2 regions of the Reinekea thalattae genome follow, and region 1 is predicted to be linked to the other one. Evidence: predicted binding sites of a transcription regulator. Region 1 holds the regulator's gene; the other holds the start of a gene.

Region 1 (11,790 bases):
CGCTGCCAACAATTTTCAGTCAACATCATCCATGAGCGCCTGGCTGAAATTGATCCGCATGAACAACTCAGCCTTGATGTTGCACAGATCTATCCCAATTACTGGGTGCGTGAAGTTTATTTATTGGGTGACGGCCAACCTTGGGTATTTGCACGTAGCGTTATGCCGCTGATCGACAACAGTCCGTTAAGCGAACTGCAAAAACTGAACAATCGCCCCTTGGGTGAACTGCTGTTTGCAAACCCTAGATTAAAAATAGCAGACAGAAGCGCAGCAAAATTGCCGGTCAGTGCTTTAATTAACCCTACAGGTTCAACATCAGCGGATGAGCTTTGGGGGCGACGAACCAAATACTGCCTAGACGACTACCCTGTGGTGGTGACAGAAGTATTTTTACACGACGCGCCCGCCTATTAACTTGTCAACCAGTGAATGATTAGTCAACGAATGGGCGACCAATGATTCACAATAAGCCGCTGCGATACGACCAGACATACATTCTCGATACGGAGTCAGTACCGATTCTATGAATAAAGAATCCTTAAAACACTACATCCATCTCACTCGTTTGAATCGCCCAATTGGCATTTATCTATTGCTCTGGCCGACATTAAGTGCGCTATGGATCGCAGCCGAAGGCTTCCCTGACCCTAAAGTCTTTATCATCTTTATTTTGGGTGTCATCTTTATGCGTTCAGCGGGCTGCATTATTAACGACTACGCTGACCGAAAAATCGACGGCCATGTTAAGCGCACTAAAAACAGACCGATTCCGTTAGGCTTGGTAACCGAAAGAGAAGCATTGTTCTTATTTTTTGGCCTTATTTTAATGTCGTTTTTATTGGTGCTACTAACCAACTGGCGAACGGTACAGCTGTCGCTGGTCGCCGTGTTATTAGCCGCCTGCTATCCATTCATGAAACGCTACACCTATTTGCCGCAAGTTGTTCTCGGCGCGGCTTTCGCTTGGGCGATTCCCATGTCGTATAGCGCTCTTGATGTGCCACTGTCTAACAGCACCTGGTTATTGTTTTTAGCCACCGTACTCTGGACCGTTGCCTACGACACCCTTTACGCGATGGTTGATCGTGACGACGATTTGCAGCTAGGCGTACGTTCAACGGCCATTTTATTTGGTCAATACGATCGACTAATCGTCGGTCTCATCCAGCTATTAGCACTAACCAGCTGGGCGCTATTAGGCCTACAAGCCGAACTCGGGCTATTTTGGTGGATCGGCGTCTCGCTGACAGCCTTACTGTTTGGCTACCAGCAATGGTTGATTCGGCACCGTGATCGTGACGCCTGCTTTAAAGCATTTTTAAATAACCACTGGATCGGTTTATTGCTGTTTACAACTCTCATTCTCCACTACGCTACTACTTTCTGACAGTTGTATGACAGTTGTAGTATTTTTGTCATATATGTCGCGTTAAATAGTGCGATTATTTTCGCTATTTTGTGGAGGACACAGAGATGTCAACGCGGAGCATTTTAATTGTCGATGACGAAGCGGCAATCCGAGAAGTGATTGCAGCGGCTTTAGAGATGGCTGGCTATCACACTATTGAAGCGGCTAACGGGCAAGATGCCCACGGTCTTGTTGTTGACCAAAAACCGGATCTTATTCTGCTAGATTGGATGATGCCGCATGTCAGTGGTGTTGAACTGGCGCGTCGCTTAAAACGGGACCCTCTAACCGCTGAGATTCCAATCATCATGCTCACCGCCAAAGGTGAAGAGGATCATAAAATTGCAGGCTTAGAGGCCGGTGCTGATGATTACATTACCAAGCCTTTCTCACCGAGAGAGTTAGTAGCACGCCTAAAGGCCGTCTTACGGCGCTCTACGCCCGCGGGGATTGATGCCCCGATCGATGTTAACGGTTTACGTTTGGACCCTAACTCACACCGAGTCACCGCTCATAGTGCTGAACTTTCCATGGGCCCAACCGAGTTTAGACTGTTACAATTCTTTATGAGCCACCCTGAGCGCGCCTATACGCGCAGCCAATTGCTAGACCAGGTTTGGGGTGGAAATGTTTATGTCGACGAGCGCACGGTGGATGTTCATATACGAAGACTCCGTAAAGCACTGGGCGACGAATTTAAACCTTTAATTCAAACGGTGCGCGGAACAGGATATCGATTCTCGACCAAGCTAACCGAAATGGATAGTCAATGATTCGCGATATACGGCCAAACTATTACCAAAAACTGATCGTTTCTTTTATCTTAATTTTAACGGTCGGTTACTTGTTTGGCGCGCCCTGGTTATGGGCAACCATGGCTGTAACGGGCTACCTCTTCTGGATTCTCTACCAACAGCACCGCTTGGTCTCTTGGCTGGTTTCTGGTTCTCGTAAAACCCCGCCGGACTCGAGTGGTCTTTGGGGTCTTATTTTTGATCACCTCTATCGCGTACAGCGAGATCACCGTGATCAAATTCGTGAATATCGAGGTGTACTAAAGCGTATTCGCAGTTCCACTGAAGCGCTTAGCGACGGCATTATCATTCTCGACGCCAATGGCGGCATCCAATGGTGGAACAGCGCGGCAAGAGACTTACTGAACTTACGGAAAAACGATCATGGCCAATTGCTGACCAACCTGATTCGTGATCCTAGCTTTATCAAATATTACAATCGGCACGCCACTCTCGACCCGATCACCTTAGAAAACCCGGCTCAGCAACAGGGTTTTATTCAGATCTCATTGACGGTCTACGGTGAAGGTGAGCGTTTACTGTTCTTGCGCGACGTAACACGACTGACTCAACTAGAACAGATGCGTCAGGACTTTGTTGCCAATGCCTCGCACGAGTTAAAAACACCTATTACCGTGCTCAAAGGCCATTTAGAAAACATCCTTAGTTTTTCTGAAAATTTAGCGCCGCCAATCGAAAAGGCGTTAAATACCATGAACAACCAAACCTTGCGTATGGCTAATCTGGTCAATGACCTGTTGCTGCTCACTCGGCTGGACAGCGAACATAATCAAACTGATCACGCCATCAATTTACCCAGCTTTATTGAGCAGGCCGCCGCCGATGCTAGCGAGCTTTCAGCCAGTCAAAACCATAACATTGTTATCGACTGCCAAAGCGATTACTGGTTGCGCGGCAGTCGTAGTGAAGTCCGCTCCGCACTGAATAACCTAGTATTTAACGCCGTTAACTATAGCCCTGCAGGAACGACAGTCACCATCAGCTGGCACAAAACCAAACGCGGTGCCGTGTTAAGCGTCACGGATGAAGGTGAAGGCATTGAACAGCATCATATCCCACGCTTAACCGAACGCTTTTATCGCGTCGATCCTGGCCGCTCGAGCGAACAGGGTGGCACCGGCTTAGGGCTGGCGATTACTAAGCACGCCTTGGCACGCCACGAAGCTCGCCTAGATATTCGCAGTGAAAAAGGCAAAGGATCGACCTTTAGCTGCATGTTCCCTGAATCTCGCTTACTAAGCCCAGAACAGGTAGAAACGGAATATTCCAACTAGCAGTTCTAGCCTAGAGCCTAGCAAACTACCCAAATTAAGCAGTACGGCGGTTTACAGTCGAACAAGAAATAAAAAGAAAAGACAGCCAAAGGGCAGAGAGAAAAAGCCACCAGAAATGATGGCTCGCAGAGCAATGCGCCTATCGGCGCACCTCTGCAACAAAGTAAGTAAGCGCTTCCATCTTATCATTATCGTCATCAACAACATGGATCATCACGTCAGCCTGATGGCAATCAAGCGCCTTCGATGTGAGTCCAACTGATGTTACAAAGGCATTGATACGCGCAATGTCGCGACCTTTAGGCTGAATATCAATAACCACCTGCTCAAGCACCCTCGGTGGTGCCGAACCAGAAAAATCAATCTGTACTGAGGCACCTGTTAGGTTGATATCTCTAAGTATCGCATTCCAACTATTATCCGGAGTACGAATATCAACGTTACCAAGATTTTTCTTACCGCCTTTGGCTGCTGCGCCCCTCGCTGGTGTTTTATCAACGAGCGAATTACTCATAGAGCCGGCAGCTAATAGACCGGCTGATGATTGAGCTGCACTGGTTTTTGCAGGCTGTTTTGCCGCCGGTGCAGCGCCACCTCCTGTTAATAGAGATGCAGAATCATTACTACCGACTCCTGGCGAAGCTGGCGCAAAAGGGTTTTTCTCTTGCGTGCCCGCAACAATGGCGCGAATCAGCTCTTTATGAGTCACCAGTAAGAGTTTGAAAACCTTTTTCAGTAACTGATCTGGGCTAAATGGCTTGCCAATGTATTCTGAAACACCTGCCTGTACTGCGGTAACAACATGCTCTTTTTCACCACGACTGGTCACCATCATAAAAGGCTTTTTAGTGATGCCATTTTCGACTTCATAGCCGCGATACCATTGCAGCAACTCTAAGCCTGACATCTCTGGCATTTCCCAATCACAAAGGATCAGGTCGTACTGATTTTTGGTTAAAAGGGTTTGGCCCTTTTTGCCATTGGCGGCTTCATCAATCTGGCAGTTTTGAAACTGACTTTTCAGCGCTCTTTTCACCAAGTCGCGTATAAAGGAAGCGTCATCTACGATCAGAAAATTGAGCTTCTGCATGTATCCCTCGAAAATGAATAAAATTAACGACGACTAGGACGCGCAAGCTAAGCTTTTCCAGCTTAGCCAGTTATAAACTAATCGATCATAAGAATTATAAGCTTAGCAAGCGTTTAGCAAATAGGTAGGAAATTATCTGACTTATTCACTATCTTCCTGCGTCATTAACTCTGTCGGCTCAGGATGCATTTTATTGAGTAAAAAAGCCGTTCTATAGGCCGCCTTCATCAATTGCAGTTCCAATATTTTCTGGCCTTCGTTCATTAACTCGGCGGAATAACGGCCTTCGGCAGCCAACGGATAAGCTTGCTCAACGGCTATACGGTTGGTTTCGTAAGCCCAATCTTGAGGCCTGTCGGATTCGACCCAGCTATCTAAATCTTCCATGGCGCGCATTTCGCGATACAGTTCTTGAGCAAAACCGAACCAGTGCGCATCTAACCGTCGATACAGGTCATAGTTCCAAATAAACGACAGGTTAATAGGCTGTAACGATTCACCATCCAAAAAGATCTTTTGGCCACCTTCGTCACGAATAAGCCCGCTATTCATTGGAATGTGCAGCTCTAAGGTGTAATGCATTAAATATTGCAGCGCTTCGCGTTTTTCCCGAACCGAGTACGAACTGATCTGCAAGACTTGCTCTGACTCTAAAATGGCACCAACCGAACAGACCGCATTAGGACAATGCTTAGCAGGGTCGAAACCCTCGTCATCAACATCGAATAGGGTGAACTGCAAAGCTCGAAGGTGTGGCTTAGATGGTCGCGTCATTTCAGCTTCTACCGAAGCCGCATTACGCACCAGACTGCGCTGCCAATTATCACCAAGCAGGCGCTGCATTTCTGCCTGAGCACCGCTGTTCAGGTAAGGAATCATCAGCTGTGCCACCATCTGGTGGCCACTTTGTTCAAACGCAAACAGTGCTGGAGCTAAGCTCAGCCCAAGGGCTGCGATTACTCTTTGCGACTGTGCTTTTCGGCCAGATAGCCAATGAAAGCAAAGCTGACGACGATCAGTACACCAAGCCACATGTGACCGGAGAACAGAAACAGTTCTTCGACTATAGGTAAGCAATAAACAGCGATAGCGCCGTATCCAAACGTACATAAAGCGACAAAGACCAAGGTTCGTATAACAAAATGAGCATTTCCTACTAAAGCCCAAATGGCTTTATTCAAATGCCCGCCGTAGATCGTCAAGATGGTTGCAATAAGAGCTGACGATATAAAGGTTAAATGCGGTCGGAAGAAATCCGAAAACTGTACCAGTAAATCAGTAATCATGAGCTACTACTCTGTATATGTAAGGATAAGTAAATAAATAACTTAGGCTATTGAGCCATAAATCATCAAGCGGTGCGAGAGCAAAAAAGCTGGAATCTGAAGATTTGAGATCTAGTTTTAAAAATAATCCATTTATCACTAGCCCATAATGACGAAAGCCCCGTAACCAAATGGTTACGGGGCTTTCTATGTTTGGTGCCGACACCAAGAGTCGAACTCGGGACCTACTGATTACAAGTCAGTTGCTCTACCAACTGAGCTATGTCGGCTAACGGAGGCGAACTATATAGATCCGTTACAAAAAGGTCAACAACTATATGATAAATAACAGCTTTTTATTTTTAGCTCGGTTTTCTAGGCAGAAAAAAGCCGCGCGGATTGCTCGTTGCGGCCTTAATAATCGAGAATTAGCGGGAACCTTGCTTACTTGTTCAGCGTTTCTTCGATTTTTTCTAGTTTCTTGTGGCGTACGTCCTTGCCCTTAACGAGATAAATAACGTTCATGGCAATGTTGCGGGCATGATCACCAATACGTTCGAAGGCACGAAGTGACCAAAGAACGTTGATCGCGCGAGTGATGGTGCGTGGATCTTCCATCATTTTGGTGACTAGCGTACGTACTGCGGTGTTGTACTCTAAATCGACCTTTTTATCTTGCTGCAACACTTCAAACGCGGCATCGGTATCCAAACGCGCAAAGGCATCAAGCGAGGCCTGTACCATTTCTCGGACTTTTTCACCGATGTGACGCAATTCGACATAGCCTTGAGGGCCGGCACCATCTTTAGATAGCTCGATCGACTGCTGGGCGATTTTTGAAGCTTCGTCACCAATTCGCTCTAAATCATTGACTGTTTTCGAAACAGAAATGATAAAGCGCAAATCGGTTGCCGCCGGATGGCGTTTCGCCAAAATCTGAGTCGTTTCCTTATCGATTTTGACTTCCATCTTGTTGACTTCTTTATCCATCTTGATGGTTTTTTCAGCCAACTCGATATCAACATCAATCAATGATTTCAGTGCGATCTCAATTTGCTGCTCTACAATTCCACCCATTTCCATTAGGTTTTTGCGAGCTTCTTCTAGCTCTGCGTTAAACTGCGCAGAGGTGTGTTGATCTATTGAAAAATTAGGCATTGCTCTCTCCTTAACCGAAACGACCCGTAATGTAGTCTTCTGTTAAACGATGTTCTGGTGCGGTAAAGATTTTATCGGTATCACCGACTTCAACGAGGCGACCCAGATGGAAGTAAGCTGTTCGCTGAGATACGCGAGCAGCCTGTTGCATACTGTGTGTCACAATCGCAATGGTGTAGTTTTCTGCTAGCTCGGTAATCAACTCTTCAATCCGTGCGGTTGCAATCGGATCAAGTGCAGAACAGGGCTCATCCATCAGAATAACTTCTGGTGAAACGGCAATAGTACGGGCAATACAAAGTCGCTGTTGCTGACCGCCCGATAGACCCGTTGCTGGTTGATCTAAACGATCTTTAACTTCATCCCAAATACTGGCTTTACGCAGCGCTGTTTCAACCACTTCATCCAGCTCGGCTTTACGAGTTACCAAGCCATGGATACGAGGTCCGTAGGCAACGTTGTCGTAAATGGATTTAGGGAATGGGTTTGGCTTTTGGAATACCATACCTACTCTAGCTCGAAGATTCACAACATCCATTTTTTTACCATAGATGTTTTCTTCGTCGAGCTTAATTTCGCCTTTGATCTGGCAGATATCAATCGTATCGTTCATGCGATTCAGCGTACGCAAGAAAGTCGATTTACCGCAACCCGAAGGTCCGATCATTGCCAATACTTGGTTTTTGCCGATGTCTAAATCGACGCCAAAAATCGCTTGTTTATCGCCGTAAAATACATCGACTCCGCGCGCACTCATTCGAGCGTTACTGGCTAACGTTGGCTTACCAACGGTCTCTGTCCAGCCTTCGAAGATTTGAGCTATTTCATTACTGTTATTTGTGGCCACAATTAAACCCCTTTAAATATTCTGACTGGTCTTACCAAGTTTTCTCAAATTTCTTACGTAAATACACGGCCAACAGGTTCATGACGGCTAAGAAGCCTAGCAACACCATGATGGCACCTGACGTTTTGGCGACGAAAGCGCGCTCTGGTAAGTCGGACCACAAATACACTTGCACCGGCAATACGGTCGCCGGATCAAGTGCGCCGTTAGGCACATCGGCAATAAAGGCAACCATACCAATCATCAATAATGGCGCTGTTTCACCTAACGCTTGCGCCATGCCGATGATCGTTCCGGTTAACATACCCGGCATCGCCAAAGGTAAAACATGATGCATCACCATCTGCATTTTCGATGCGCCAAGACCTAATGCCGCTTCGCGGATAGAAGGCGGCACCGCTTTAATAGCAGAGCGCGAAGAAATAATAATGGTTGGCAATGTCATCAACGTCAGCACCAAACCACCAACAACCGGAGCTGATCGCGGCAAGTGAAATAGGTTGATAAACACGGCTAAACCCAGCAAACCAAAGACAATAGAAGGCACTGCTGCTAAGTTATTAATGTTCACCTCAATAATTTCAGTGAATCGGTTCTTAGGAGCAAACTCTTCTAGGTAAATCGCTGCTGCAACACCAATCGGGAACGACAGCATCAAGGTCACTAGCAAGGTATAAAAAGAACCAATCATCGCGCCGCGAATACCGGCCTGCTCAGGTTCACGAGAGTCTCCCGCAGTAAAGAAGATGGTATTAAATTTCTTTTTAATGTCGCCACTTTCTTTTAGATCATCGATCATTGCCAGCTGTAAGTCTGTGATACGACGCTCGCTCTCAGCAACCGTGCGATCAACCTGGCCTTTCATCACGGCATCGATTTCATCATCGGCAACAATCCAAAGCTCTTCAGTGGTGCCTAATAACTCTGGATGAGCCAATAAGCGATCGCGTATCTCATACTCAGCGATGCTACTGATCAACGCATTACGCTGACGAACTTGCTGGCGACCGCTGACATCTGGAAAACGTTCAGCCAATGATGTAGTTAGCAAACCACGCCAATCCGCCCAAGCCAACTCTTCTTCGTCAGTCAGATCGGTAACACCAATTACATCGGCATCGTAGTTAATCGTTAGCTTGATTTCAGTCGTAATGAACGAGGATGTACCACCATAAAAAATCGTACCTAACAGCAAAGCCAAGAAAGCCATACCAATACAGATGGATGCAATTCCATAAGCCTGAAAACGTTTTTCTTTGGCATAACGCTTGGTTAGGTTTTTAGCCATGCGCTCATTTTTAGTTTCTGCCAAACGCTCAATAGCATTCATTGATTGATCAGTCATATTGTTCTCTAAACCTCTTAACCACGGCCAATGCGATAACGTTTAGCATCAGCGTTACAAAGAACAGCATTAAACCGAGAGCAAAAGCAGCTAGGGTTTTGGCACTGTCGAACTCTTGGTCGCCAACTAACAAAGTCGCGATCTGAACGGTTACCGTTGTTACTGCATCTAAAGGATTAGCCGTTAGATTTGCAGCCAAACCTGCAGCCATAACCACGATCATGGTTTCACCAATGGCTCTTGAAGCGGCTAGCAATACGCCACTGACGATACCCGGCAAGGCGGCAGGAAAAATAACCTGCTTAACAGTTTCACTTTTTGTTGCACCTAAACCGTACGAGCCATCACGTAACGAGCGAGGCACGGCATTAATAACATCATCCGCAAGACTCGATACAAAAGGGATAATCATAATGCCCATAACAAGGCCTGCCGCTAAGGCGCTTTCTGATGAAACACCGTCGACGCCAAAGCCTTCAAAGAAGCTTTTCAATTGCGGCGCCATAGTCAAGGCTGCAAAAAAACCATAAACAACCGTTGGGATACCGGCTAGGACTTCAAGTAATGGTTTTACGATAGAGCGCACTTTTGAGCTGGCATACTCAACAAGGTAGACCGCTGTCATTAAGCCAATCGGCACTGCAACGAGCAGTGCAATCGCAGCAATCATCAAGGTACCAACAAATAGAGGGATCGCACCAAAGGCACCAGAAGAACCTGCCACCTCGGCATTAATAGCAATTTGTGGGCTCCATTTCAGGCCAAAGACGAACTCATGAAACGGAACTTTATGGAAAAATCGAATAGATTCAAACACCACCGAAAACACAATACCGACAGTGGTTAGAATGGCGATCATAGAACTCGCCAATAGTAGTACTTCAAGCACTTTTTCGAACTGGTTGCGCGCACGCTGTTCAGGCTTAATCAGACGCCAGCCCCATACACCACCTAACACAGTAAGGGCTATCACTAGAATAGTTTTACCCATTCGGCTGCTTGCCATCAAATTATTAAGTGCGTCGACGACAACATAAAATGCAGGGTCAGATGCTTCGGTTAAAATGCCGTTCTGTAAATTGTATATCTCTGCCCAAACCAGCTCCAAATCCGAACCGGTTAATGTGAGGTAACTCTCTGGCAACAAATGAGTGACAGAACTTTGGATGATGACGTCCTGAAACACACTCCATAAGGCCAATAAAAGCACCCCAGGAATAGCAGCCCAAGCTGCGGCCATAAGACCGTAATAGTTTGGCAACGAATGCAGATATCTGATGCCACCGACCGACTGAGCCATCTCTAACGAACGTTTTCGTCCGAAAATAAATGACACTACGACAATAGCGATCAGCAACAAAAACAAAGACGACGTCGTCATGTTGGCTCCTGAACAACCACTCCCTATCACCTTAAAGCGGGTTAACTAATTAAATTAACCAGGGAGTTAACGTTTATTTATGACCAGAATTTCTCTGGCCCTGTAACACAAAAAAAGAGCCAAGCATGTGCTGGGCTCTTCCTCTATATCTTAACAAAGCTTACGTTATTTAATAACTAGAACGTTCTGCTTCTTAAGGTCGTTACGGTATTTCTTAAGCTCTGCAGCACCTAGAGGGATCAAACCTTTCTCTGCTAGGTAGCCGTCTGCTGATTGTGCAGCTGGGCTTAGGAATAACTCTGCGTATTCAACGATACCTGGAACAACGCCAATGTGTTGCTTCTTAATGAAGAAGTGCAATGGGCGAGAAACAGGGTAAGAACCATCAGCAATGTTATCGAAAGAAATATCAACACCGTTGAATGAAGCACCTTGTAATTTATCGCTGTTTTGGTCTAAGAAAGAGTAACCAAAGATACCGTAAGCGGTAGTGTCAGCAACAAGCTTCTGTACGATTAGGTTGTCGTTTTCACCAGCTTCAACGAATGCACCGTCTTCACGCATAGAACTACATACTTCATCGCTTAGACCTTCGAATGCTTCACAACCTTCTTCCATTACAAGCTCAACAAATGCTGCACGAGTACCTGAAGTTGGTGGTGGACCTAAAACACGAATCGCAACAGCTGGAAGTGAAGAGTTAACATCTTTCCAAGTTTTGTTCGGATTAGGGATAAGCTTACCACTTGCATTTGGAACTTCAGCAGCTAGAGCCAAGAACAAATCTTTTTGGCTAACGTCTAACTTAACGCCTGCCTTGCTGTTTGCTAGAGCAATACCGTCATAACCGATTTTAACTTCGATAATGTCGATGTTTTTCTCTGCACATGCTTCGTACTGAGATTTTTTGATGTAGCTAGAAGAGTTAGTGATGTCTGGCGTGTTTTCACCAACACCTTCACAGAACAACTTCAAACCACCACCAGAACCTGTAGATTCAATAGTTGGTGTCGCGTAAGAAGTTGACTTACCAAAACGCTCTGCAACGACAGTCGCGAACGGATAAACTGTAGATGAACCTACAATGCTAATTTGGTCACGTGCAAAGCTTGGCATTGCTGCCATTGTTGCAGTTGTCGCTAGTACAGCAGCAAGAATCGTTTTTTTCACAGGATTTCCTCCAAAAATTTAGGTCTGAGCCTTC
Region 2 (11,790 bases), on a different contig from region 1:
TCAGGTTGAGCCAGCCAATTCAAGCGATGAAAGTTGGTCTAAAAATTTGACTTGGGCCTGCATGCTGCACGAAGTTGGATTAGACATTAATCATGACAGCTACCATAAGCACAGTGGTTACATTGTTGAAAACTGTCACTTGCCGGGCTTTGGTCACGATGAGCAGCGAGTGCTTGCTAAGCTGGTGCATTACCATCGCAAAAAGCTCGATTGGGATGACATAGAAAGTTTGCAGGCTGATTATTCAGAGCAGTTTTTATTGGTGTTATTGATATTACGTTTGGCGGTTATTTTGACGCGTGCTCGCAATGATATTCAGGACATCAGTTGGTCGTTGAGTTTTAATGCTCAGACCATTCAATTTTGCGCCGCCGAGGCGTGGTGGCAAGAGCAAACGCTGGCAATTTCTGATCTGGAAGCTGAAGTAAAATACCTCAAGAAGAGCCCGATTAGTTTGCATTTGGTGCGCCCAGAATTGGCTGATTGACGCTGATTTTGGGCTCAGTATTTAGCAATAAAAAAAGGAGCGATGTCGCTCCTTTTTGGTTTTAGCGTTGCGGATTTTTCGTGTTAACGATGAGAGCTCATTGAGCTTTTACAGCCCGTCTTGTTGCATTAGCGTTTGTTGCGCTGATATCGCATCCTCGCCTTCTTTTGGTTTAATTCGAGTATAGCTGCCGTCGCTATTCAGCTGCCAAGCCTGAGTATTGTCGGCCAAGTAGAGCTGTAAATCCTGATTGATTTTATCTTTAATTTTTTTATTTAAGATTGGGAAACCCGTTTCTACACGATGGAACATGTTTCGAGTCATCCAGTCGGCGCTGGCAGCAACGAACTCGGCATCACCGTTATTTTCAAAACGAAAGATTCGAGTATGTTCCAAAAATCGACCGACAATCGAGCGAACTCGGATGTTGTCTGAAACATCTGGAATGCCGGGTCGGACCTGGCAAATACCACGCACGATCAGATCGATTTGAACCCCCGCTTGGCTGGCCTCGTAAAGCTTTCTGACCAACGCCTCTTCAGACAGCGAATTCATCTTGGCAATAATACTGGCCGGTTTTCCCTCTTTGGCGTTTTCGATTTCACGGTCGATAAATCGCATCATGGCTTTATGCAATGTAAAAGGAGCCTGCAGTACTTTATCCAGTTTCGACACTCGACCTAAGCTGGTGAGCTGTAAAAAAATTCGATTGATGTCATCACCAATCTGTTTATTACAGGTCATTAAGCCGTAGTCGGTATAAATATTGGCGGTTTTCGGGTGGTAGTTGCCGGTGCCTAAATGCACATAGTGGCGTAACTTATCGCCTTCTTTACGCGCAATCATGAGCATTTTAGCGTGCGTCTTATAGCCGAAAACACCGTACACCACATGAATGCCGTATTCCTGTAAACGCATGGCCAGCGCGACGTTGGCTTCTTCGTCGAACCGCGCCAGCAATTCAATCACGACAGTGACTTCTTTCCCGGCTTTGGCGGCAGAGACTAAGGCGTCGACAATGACTGATTTCACACCGGTTCTATATAGTGTTTGCTTAATCGTGACGACGTTCGGATCTTTCGCGGCTTGGCGAATCAGCTCGACTACCGGAGTGAAAGAGTCAAACGGATGATGCAGTAGGATGTCGCTGCGAGCGATGGCATCAAAGCTATTTTTTTTGCGCCTTAATGCTCGAGGCATGCTCGGCTCAAATGGAGGAAAGGTTAAGTCAGGGCGGTTGACCAAGTCGATTAAATCGACAAGTCGATTCAGGTTCACTGGACCGTTAACGCTATAAACATCCGGTTCGCTGATTTCGAATTTACCCATTAAGAAATTAACCATTTCTTCTGGGCTGTTTTCGGCAACTTCGAGGCGTACTTCATCGCCGTATTGACGATAAATAAGTTCGCCTTCGATCGCGCGACGAAGATCGTCCGTCTCTTCTTCATCAACGAAAAGATCTGAGTTTCGCGTCACTCTGAATTGGTAACTGCCTTTAACGGTCATGCCGTAAAAAATTTCATCCATAAAGTAGTGGATGATCGATGACATAAAGACAAAACGGTTCGGGTTGTCATGGTCCGGCAGTTCAAGGCGCACAAGGTTAGGTAAGGAGCGTGGGCATTGAACAATGGCTTGTCCGCTGTTGCGGCCAAAGGCATCTTTGCCTGCCAGCAGAACAAAGAAGTTAAGCGACTTGTTCAAAATACGCGGGAACGGGTGCGCCGAATCCAGACCGACAGGACTGAGCAGTGGCAACACCTCTTGATGAAAGTAGTCTTTCATCCAGTGAATTTCGTCTTTGGTCCAAAATTCTCGTTTCACAATCTCTATGTTTTCTTCTGCCAGCTTTGGCAAAATTAAATCATTCAGGATGGCGTATTGTTTGTCGACTAACCAATGGGCGCGTTCTGCAATGGTGGTCAGTTGTGAACCCGGCAAGTGGCCGTCTGGTCCAGCAATCGCAGAACCGGCTTCGTGCAACTCTTTAAGGCCGCCAACTCGAACCTCGAAAAATTCATCTAGGTTGGTACTGGAGATACACAAAAATCGCAGCCGTTCTAGCAATGGGATAGACGAGTCTTCTGCTTGCAACATTACCCGTTGATGGAATTCGAGCAGTGACAGTTCTCGATTTAAAAAATGCTCTGGGCCGATTTCTTCAATTGCTGTGTCGATTGACTCACTGGTCATAAGGCTCACCATAAATTATTTGAACGATGTCGTTGGTCATCATACTGGATTGTAGCGACAGCTTTATGACAAAGCTGGCGATGGCCAATAACAGAGTTTGCCGCTATTTCGATAATGCTTATTCGCTTTATCTTATATCAACGTCGGTTGATAGCAACTGAGGTTTTCGACGGCGCAGAAAATTTAATTGCTCGGGCAATAAAAAAGCCCGAGGCGTTTGCCTCAGGCTTTTTTAGATTGGGTAGAAACCCTTGGTACGTCTGTTTTGTTAAAACAGGATGCGAGCGCGCAGCGTTCCTTTCACTTCGAGTACTGCCTCAAGTGCTTTTTCTGAAGCATCTTCGGCGACATCGACAACCACATAACCGATATCTGCGGTTGTCTGTAGGAACTGACCAATGATGTTGATGTGGTTATCAGAAAACACCTGGTTAATTTCAGAGAGTACGCCGGGAATATTTTCGTGAATGTGCAAAATACGGTGCGCATTTGGGTGTGCTGGTAGTGCCACTTCTGGGAAGTTAACCGCAGACAGGGTGGTGCCGATGTCTGAATAGGCCGCCAGTTTTTCGGCTACTTCGATACCAATGTTGTACTGAGCTTCTTGAGTTGAGCCGCCAATATGAGGCGTTAACAGTACGTTGTCGAACTCACGTAACGGCGAAACAAATTCGTCGTCGTTTGTACGTGGCTCAACTGGAAAGACATCAATCGCCGCGCCCAGTATCTTTTTGCTACGCAGTGCTTCGGCTAAATCCTCGATCACTACGACGGTGCCACGAGCAGCATTAATAAAAACACTGCCCTGCTTCATTTTGTTAAATTGTGCTTCGCCCATCATCCATTGCGTGGATTCTGTTTCAGGTACGTGCAGCGAAACTACATCAGCGGATGCTAACAGGTCATCCAATGTGGCCATTTGTCGGGCATTACCAATCGGCAGTTTGGTGACCGTATCGTAAAATAAAACTTCCATGCCGAGGCTTTCAGCCAGAATGCCTAACTGGGTACCAATGCTGCCGTAACCAACGATACCGAGCTTTTTGCCGCGGATTTCATAGCTGTTGTTGGCTGATTTAATCCATTCGCCGCGGTGGCTAGCAGCGTTCTTTTCTGGAATACCGCGTAATAGCAAGATGGCTTCGGCGATGACCAATTCGGCAACCGAGCGAGTGTTGGAATAAGGCGCGTTAAAGACTGGGATGCCGCGCACGGCAGCCGCCTGTAAGTCGACCTGATTGGTACCAATGCAGAAACAGCCAACGGCAACCAGTTTTTCGGCAGCCGCGAAGACTTTCTCGGTTAGCTGGGTACGTGAACGAATACCAACGAAGTGGGCCTCAGCAATTCTTTCGAGTAATTCGGACTCAGGTAGTGAGCCTTTGACGTAATCGATATTGGTGTAACCGGCTTTTTGCAATGTATCCAGCGCGCTTTGGTGAACACCTTCTAAAAGAAGAATTCGAATTTTGTTTTTTTCTAATGAAGTTTGGGTCATTTGGGAGCTCTACGGATGTGACTTGGCGGCGCGGATAATAACACAGGCTAAAAAACAGACTGTAGCCATTTTCGCAACGTTCTCATTTAAATTGAGCAAGCGCAATGTTTAGCAGGCTTCTGTTAAGCCTAATAGGCTTGCGACTAAGTGAGGTTTAGCTTGGGTTGATGCGCTGCAGCAGTGGCAAGACAATGGCCTTGTCGAATTCCCGTTCTCCCTGCTGTAAAAACTGAATGCTGAGTCGGGTGTCGCTTTCGGCAATAATTTGGCCGACACCGAGAGTTGGGTGGCTGACCACCTGATTTAGCTTAAACTCCCCAGTACCGGGTTGCGATGTTTGCTCATCATTGCGCCAATGCAGCTCTGTTAGCCCTTTGCTTTTGGCGTATTGCTCTACGCAGGCTCGCTGCATTTGGCCGGGCAGTTCAATCTTGCTGGTTGGCTTTAAGCACTGCTGAGCAAAGTCGGCTAAGCCATCAACGTAGGCGTCTGGCATCAGTAGTGATGGTTGGGCCGAACTTTGTTGGCTGGCAGTTAGCAACAACAGCTGCTGTTGTGCCCGAGTCAGCGCGACATAGAGCAAGCGCCGTTCACTGGCTAGGCTGGTGCTGATCATCAATTCGCCTTCTGGCTGATAAGGGTAAAACTGATTATTCAATTCAGGAATGATGACGCAAGGCCATTGGCGACCTTTTGATTTATGAATCGACGTGATCAATACCGCATCGGTGTGGGCATCGGTTTTACGTTCGCTGAGTTCTCTCAACGCGTCGGCACCTTGAGCCAAGGCCCAGCGCGATTGGCGCACAAAGTCGACAAAGGCCCTTACCGTGGCGACCTGATCATCAACCTGAGCACTAGAAAAGGCATTGTCACGAATGGCATTCAGATAGTCAGTCGCCTGAAGCCAGCCGTACAAAACGGCACTCGCCTCACCTTGGCCGCGTTCGGCCTTTTCGATCCAGCGAGCCCGTTCAAACAATTGCTCGGATTGATATTTCGACAATCGGTTCGGCGTGGCATTGCGCAATGCCTGGCCCCAATGCTGGTGATGATGCGCAAGCTGGTTGATCAGCTCGTCGACGATGGTTTTTTTAATCTTTAAATAGGGTTGTGATAGCAGTGCTTGCCAAGCCTGTTTGCGTTGCTTGTTATTCCAATGTTCGGCTTGTCCTGCTGCCAGTTGCAGCAGAACTCTAAAGGGCCGCAGCTCATAGCGCTCAAGTACGGTCTGCTGATTGTCCATACGGTAAGCAATGTTATGAGACAGCAATAGCAATTCTAAACGAGCGCTGTTAGCCCAGAGCCGATTGATGACTGCAATCTGCTTGAGCGGTCGTTGTTGCCAGCGCTGAATGGCTTCGAGTGCAGCTTTTGCACTGTCTTCACAGGCAAGGCGTTGTACCTCGGTATTTGAGGCCGTTGCATGCGAAATACAGGGCGCGCGTTGTTGGCTATTCTGATAGTTACCAGCAATGACTTGATTGGCCAACAAACTCAGTGAGTCGCCGAAACGGAAAGTATGGCTTAGGTGATAATCGGTCACTGCTGGATACTGCTGACTGAATTGTTCGGTGAGCAGCGTCGGTTGTGAACCGCGAAATTCGTAAATGGTTTGATCCGGATCGCCAACCGCCATAATGTCGCCAACACCGCCATGCAGTGTTTGCAGTAAAAAGGATTGCACCGGATTAATATCTTGGTATTCATCGACAATGTATTGCTGCATGTGGCCAGCAAATTGTGCCGCAATGGCAGGCTCGTTTTTAAAGCGCAGTGCAGGTTCGTAAAGCAGATCGGCAAAGGTCATTTTTTGCTGTTGGCTGCGCCAGTCTTCAAATTCATAAAAGGCTTGAATGAAAAGTTTGCAACTGGCTGGCAAGCCGGTGGTTTCAAACACATGCTCAGGGCTGTCGAGTGTGCTTTTAACAAGTTCAAAGTAAGCCATTGCTGGCTCTAGCCATTTCTTTTTGCGGGTTAATATATCGTCGGCAATGTCGCTGTCGGCCAGTTGCCGGAGCAGTCGCCAAACAATCGGTTCGACGTCGCTGTCTTGCAAAATATCTTTGTTGAACGGGTTCATTTGGCCGCGTTGAACAAGGCTTTGGCAGAGACGGAAGCCGAGTGAATGAAAGGTGCGAATTTCTGGAATGGCGATATTGCCAGCCAGCTGTGTTTTGAGTCGTCGTTCAAAATCGAGCTGGGCAGATTTGTTGTACATCAGTACTAGAATTCGTCGGGCGTCGGCACCCTCAATGAGCCGCCGTTGTAAGTAGCCCGTTAATGTTTGGGTTTTGCCTGAGCCTGCGACCGCAATAATTCGAGCATGACCACCCGGGTGTTGGATGATCGCCTGTTGTTGATCGGTATATTGCATAAAGTATCGGGTCACACACTAAGTTAGGTAAAACATTGAATTAGGTAAAGCGTTGAAAATAGTCGTCGTCGCCAAAACAACTAGGACTATAATGAAACAATGTAAAAACCTGAATCAAAATAAAAAAATCGATATTAAAAAAGGGGTGGCGCAGATGCCAAAAGAAAAAATAAAAAGTCTATTTCAGCACTTACGAGACCATTTGCCGGAAGCTGAAACCAGTCCACAACAACAGGCGTTACTCGATCAATTGGCGTTCCATGTTCATACTCTTGATCAGCCAGACCCAAAAGAGCCAAGCTTGCGCGAGCTGCTGGAATTACTGGTTGAAGAGATTGAACTGGAACACCCTAAGAGCGCAGCCATTACTCGCCAGTTATTAGACAGCCTCAGCGCTATGGGAATATAGGCCGCCTACTCTTTGTTGCTGTCTTCGATGTTGTCTTCGGTTTCTGGGTCGTCAAGATCGAGGCTTTCTGCGCTCATAGAGGCCGGTAATTGTTTGCTGGTGGCTGCACCTAAGGTTTGCAGCCGTTGCACATAACTGGCCATTGAGCCGCGGCCATCGCGTAAGCTGCCCATCGCATCTTGCCAGGTGTTGTCGGCAGTTTTTAACTGGCTGCCGAGCTTATCCATTCGTTGGCCAAAAACAGCCAGCTTATCGTAGATTTTACCCGCCAATTTAAACAGTTCTTTGGCGTTTTCATTTTGTCGTTCTAAAACCCAAAGGTTGGCCACTGTTTTCAGTGTTGCTAATAGAGTGGTTGGCGTGACTACAACAATGTGGCGCTCAAAGGCTTCGTTAAACAGCTGTTGATCGGTTTCGAATGCGGCAATAAAGGCGCTTTCTATCGGCATGAACATCAATACAAAGTCAGGCGCATTCATGCCATTCAAGTTAGGGTAATTTTTGTCGCTGAGTGAGCGAATGTGGTTGCGTGTTGCGGCAACGTGATCGAGTAAAAACTTTTGTCGCAGTACGTCATCGTCGGTAGCTAATGATTCTTGATAGGCAACAAGGCTGACTTTGCTGTCGATGACAATATGCTTACCTTCCGGCAAGCGAATAATAAAGTCGGGACGCAGATTCTTTCCGTCATCGTCTTTAAAGTTAGCTTCGCGTTCGTATTCGCGACCCTTTTGCAGACCAGAGGATTCAAGGATGCGTTCAATTTGTAGCTCGCCCCAATTGCCCTGTAATTTTTTGTCGCCCTTGAGCGCTTTGGTTAAGTCGGTGGCTTGCTGATTCAGCTGGTTGTTCATGTCTTTAAGCATGTTTAGCTGAGCGACTAACTGGCCTCGACCTTCCATTTCTTTACTGTGAATGGCGTCGACGCGTTGGCGGAATTGATCAATATTTTTTTGGAACGGATCAAGTAAAGCAGACATCGATTGTGACGACTGCTGCTGAAACTTTTTATTCGATTGTTCAAAAATCTCGTTGGCCAAATGAGAGAACTCTTGTTTTAGCTGCTCTTTATTTTCGTTGAGTAATTTCACCTGTTCGGCATGGTACTCGGTTTGAGCTTTCATTTGGGTTTCTAGCTCTGCCATACGAGTTTCTTGCTGCTGATAGCGCTCTTGTAACTCTAAGTAACCCTGTTCTTTATCTTTTAATTGCTGCGTCACGACTGGTAATTGTTGCAGCTGGGCTGTTAACGCAGCCTTGTCGGATTTTTCTTGTGACAACTGGTTGGCTAACTGCTGTTGATCTTGCTTTAACTGATTCAGTTCCGAAAGGTAGCCGGATGACTTTTCTGTTTCGTAACTTAGCCGTTGTTGGTTCAGTTCGAGCTGCTGCGCCAATGCCTGCGCATTTTGCTCATAGCGGCGAATAAAGAAAAAGCTCAAGGCTGCGCTGGGCGGGATCGCAACCAATAGGCCGATTGCTAAGGGAATAAAATGAGTTGAAAGCCAAAGCATGAAAAGTGCCTCTAATAAAAGTGCCTTCTATAAAAGGCGTAATCGTTGTATCTGCCGAAGGTTATACCATATTTGGCAGCGCAAAGGGCCATTGATCCTGTGCGTTGTTAATCGGGTCTTGTTGGAAATGAAAGTGTTGGCCAAAGCATTCAAATTCTAATTGCCAAGCATGCAAAAAAAGCCGCGAGGCCTGTGTGCCGGCATAGCGATCATCGCCCAAGATTGGCGCGCCGAGCGATTTTAGCGCTACTCGCAGCTGATGGGTTTTTCCGGTTTTCGGCGTTAACACAAAACCACGATAGGGTGCGTCAAGTGAGTAGCTGTAAAATTGCGTCATGGCGGGGTTGTCTAACGAGCGCAGCAGCTTCCACTGGCCTCGACGACTGGGTGCCATATCGCCTTTTATCCAACCCTGCTTTTTTTTCGGTTTTTTATCTGAAACTGCCAAATAGGTTTTACTAACGCGCCTGTCTGCAAACGCTTGGCTCAGCTCTCGGTTTGCCGCATCGGTTTTGGCAACCAGCAATAGGCCCGAGGTTGGTTTATCTAGACGATGTACCGGCAAGGGTTTTATGGCGGTTTTCTGATGCAACCACTGCAATACTGAAGGCGCGTCGTCATCGCGCTGAACGGTCCAATTAATGGGTTTGTTGATCAGCCAAAATAGCTCGTTTTCAACAACGATACTGGGGCTTATGTTATGGGTCATTTTCGGCGATTAGCGAGTTAAATAGTTTGTGGCGAGACCCCAAGGTCAGCCTATGGTTTGTGCCGCTATTCTAGCACTAAATGGCCGACTTCCTTAGCCGTTCCAGAAAATACAGCATAGCTATACCAGAAAATACTTCAGCGTCATTGCAAATAGTATTTTATTCCAAAGGGTTCAGTGCTTAACTAGGGAGGTGGCAAGAGCTAATCGCTGATTGATGGAATCTGGTTTTGCTATCGACTTCATTTCAGCCGGAGCCGCTTGCTGTTTGGATATTGATCGTTACAAGTTATAGGTTACTGTTATGAATGTACTTTATTACATCGTTCATCCCGACTTAAATCGTTCCTTTGCGAATAAGTCGATTCTTGATGCTTTACCGAATCACCCGAATTTAAAAATCGTTGACCTATACGATACCTACCCAAACTTCAGCATTAATGGCCCTGTTGAGCGTGAGTGTTTGGACTGGGCCGATGCGGTGTTTTTTCAACACCCCTTTTATTGGTACAGCATCCCAGCCTTACTTAAGCAATGGTTCGAAATTGTTTTAGAATTTGGTTATGCCTACGGCAAATCGGCCAATGCACTCGCAGGTAAGCGATGGCAGCATATTATTTCTACCGGTGGCAACATCAATACTTATCTTGGTGGTTCGGCGAACCCCTATGATATCGAAGAATATTTTCGGCCACTGCAATCGACCTGCAAGCTTTGTCGCTGTGAATGGCAGCCGCCGCTGGTGAACTTTAATGCCAAACAGGCCAGCGCAGAAGAGCTAGAAGCATTTAACAAAAAAGTCGTTAACACGATAGCGCAACTCATTGGTGAGCCCTTAGCTACAACAGATAAGTAGGGATATGTGATGACAACGGATCATAATTATTTAGCCGATGCCTTAGTTTTTTTGGGCGCAGCGATTGTTTTTGTACCCATCGCAAAACGGGCAGGATTAGGCTCAGTACTGGGTTATTTGATTGGCGGAATTGCCATTGGTCCCTTTGTTTTAGGCTTTATTGAAGACAGTGACTCGATCTTACACTTCTCTGAATTTGGCGTGGTGTTGCTGTTATTCCTAATTGGTTTGGAGCTTAATCCGAGCCGGTTGTGGGGCATGCGTCGGCAGATCTTTGGCTTGGGTGGCTCTCAAGTTTTATTAACCGCGCTGCTATTGGCAGCCATTGGTATGGCGTTAAATTTAGATTGGCGACTTTGTCTAGTTGCTGCTGGCGGCTTGGCGCTATCTTCCACTGCGATTGCGTTGCAAACGCTTGAAGAACGTAACCTTATGCACACTTCTGCCGGTCAGAATGGTTTTGCGGTGCTGCTGTTTCAAGATATAGCAGTCATTCCGATGATTGCTCTGTTGCCGTTGCTGGTGACAACTGGCTATAGCGCTTCAGGCAGTGAAGCCTGGTTACAGGTTGTAAAAGCGGTTGCGGCTATTGCATTGATTATTTTTGGCGGTCACTACGTGTTAACGCCTGTGTTAAAGCGAATCGCATCGTTACATATGCGTGAAATGTTTACCGCCTTTTCATTAGCCCTAGTGATTGGTATTGCACAGCTGATGAACTATGTGGGTTTATCGATGGCGTTAGGGACTTTTTTAGCCGGCGTCCTATTGGCAGATTCTGAATATCGCCATGAACTTGAGATCGACATTGAGCCTTTTAAGGGTTTGCTCATGGGGTTGTTTTTTATCGCCGTGGGTATGTCGATTGATTTCCAGCTATTGGCGTTACAGTACTTACCGATCATCGCTTTGGCGGTGACGTTAATAGGTGTGAAAGCAGCGGTGTTGTATAGCTTGGCTTGGAAGTTATCGCTCAATCAGATTGATCGAATGCGATTTACTGCTGTGTTGGCGCAAGGTGGCGAATTTGCATTTGTTATTTTTAATCTAGCCTATGCCTCGCAAATTATCAGTGAAGAAGCGCAGTCCTTATTGGTGCTTTCGGTGGTGATCTCGATGGTCTGCACACCACTGTTATGTAATTTGGTTGAATGGATTATTGCTCGCCGTAGTATGGCTGTTAGTAACGACAGCGATCCTATCGACTCGGAAGATGGCAACATTTTAATTTGTGGCTATGGCCGTTATGGTCAAGTGATTGGTCGAATGCTGCACGGCTTAGGCCATAAAACAACATTGATTGATGCAGACCCAAACCAAATCGAGCTAGTGCGTAAGTTTGGCTTTAAGGTGTTTTTTGGCGATGTGACCCGTTTGGATTTATTAGAGTCTGCTGGTATTGCCAACGCCAAGGCGGTGATTCTGACGCTAGATGATCCGCGAACTGTTACCTATTTAACCGAACAGATTCACAAGAATTGGCCAAAAACGATAATTCTGGCTCGAGCACGTAACCGCCAGCATGCCATAGATTTATACAAAGCCGGAGCTAATGGCATTAGTCGGGAAACCTTCAGCAGTGCGTTGGAGTTAGGCGGTACTGCATTAAACTTTTTAGGCATGACTAAGCATAATGCGTGGAAGGCAGTACAAAAATTTAAGCATTATGATGAAAAGATGTTAGCCGCTCAGTCGGACTTTGCTGGCGATGAGGATTCATTAATTCAGTTATCGCATCGAGCGC

What was found. The regulator PhoB, encoded in region 1, activates phosphate uptake and scavenging genes when phosphate is short. The targets are predictions, from matches to a motif close to TGTCATANNNNTGTCANA.
Region 2: the regulator PhoB is predicted to act here: its motif matches at 2,737-2,754, upstream of ppk1 (polyphosphate kinase 1).

The regions. Positions count from the first base shown of each region.
Region 1 covers NZ_VKAD01000003.1:190,226-202,015, reverse strand. Annotated here, with positions in the region: gene FME95_RS13275 (chorismate--pyruvate lyase family protein) at 1-417, shown strand, start outside; gene ubiA (4-hydroxybenzoate octaprenyltransferase) at 527-1,390, shown strand; gene phoB (phosphate regulon transcriptional regulator PhoB) at 1,477-2,184, shown strand; gene phoR (phosphate regulon sensor histidine kinase PhoR) at 2,181-3,500, shown strand; gene FME95_RS13255 (response regulator) at 3,640-4,590, opposite strand; gene FME95_RS13250 (S1/P1 nuclease) at 4,732-5,622, opposite strand; gene FME95_RS13245 (DUF3392 family protein) at 5,547-5,876, opposite strand; tRNA gene FME95_RS13240 (tRNA-Thr) at 6,070-6,145, opposite strand; gene phoU (phosphate signaling complex protein PhoU) at 6,300-7,013, opposite strand; gene pstB (phosphate ABC transporter ATP-binding protein PstB) at 7,024-7,770, opposite strand; gene pstA (phosphate ABC transporter permease PstA) at 7,892-9,205, opposite strand; gene pstC (phosphate ABC transporter permease subunit PstC) at 9,198-10,586, opposite strand; gene FME95_RS13215 (substrate-binding domain-containing protein) at 10,752-11,756, opposite strand.
Region 2 covers NZ_VKAD01000001.1:1,914,641-1,926,430, reverse strand. Annotated here, with positions in the region: gene ppx (exopolyphosphatase) at 1-487, shown strand, start outside; gene ppk1 (polyphosphate kinase 1) at 596-2,683, opposite strand; gene serA (phosphoglycerate dehydrogenase) at 2,952-4,181, opposite strand; gene FME95_RS08765 (ATP-dependent helicase) at 4,336-6,558, opposite strand; gene FME95_RS08760 (DUF4404 family protein) at 6,650-6,967, shown strand; gene FME95_RS08755 (DNA recombination protein RmuC) at 6,973-8,481, opposite strand; gene FME95_RS08750 (pseudouridine synthase) at 8,543-9,190, opposite strand; gene FME95_RS08745 (NAD(P)H-dependent oxidoreductase) at 9,495-10,046, shown strand; gene FME95_RS08740 (monovalent cation:proton antiporter-2 (CPA2) family protein) at 10,056-11,790, shown strand, end outside.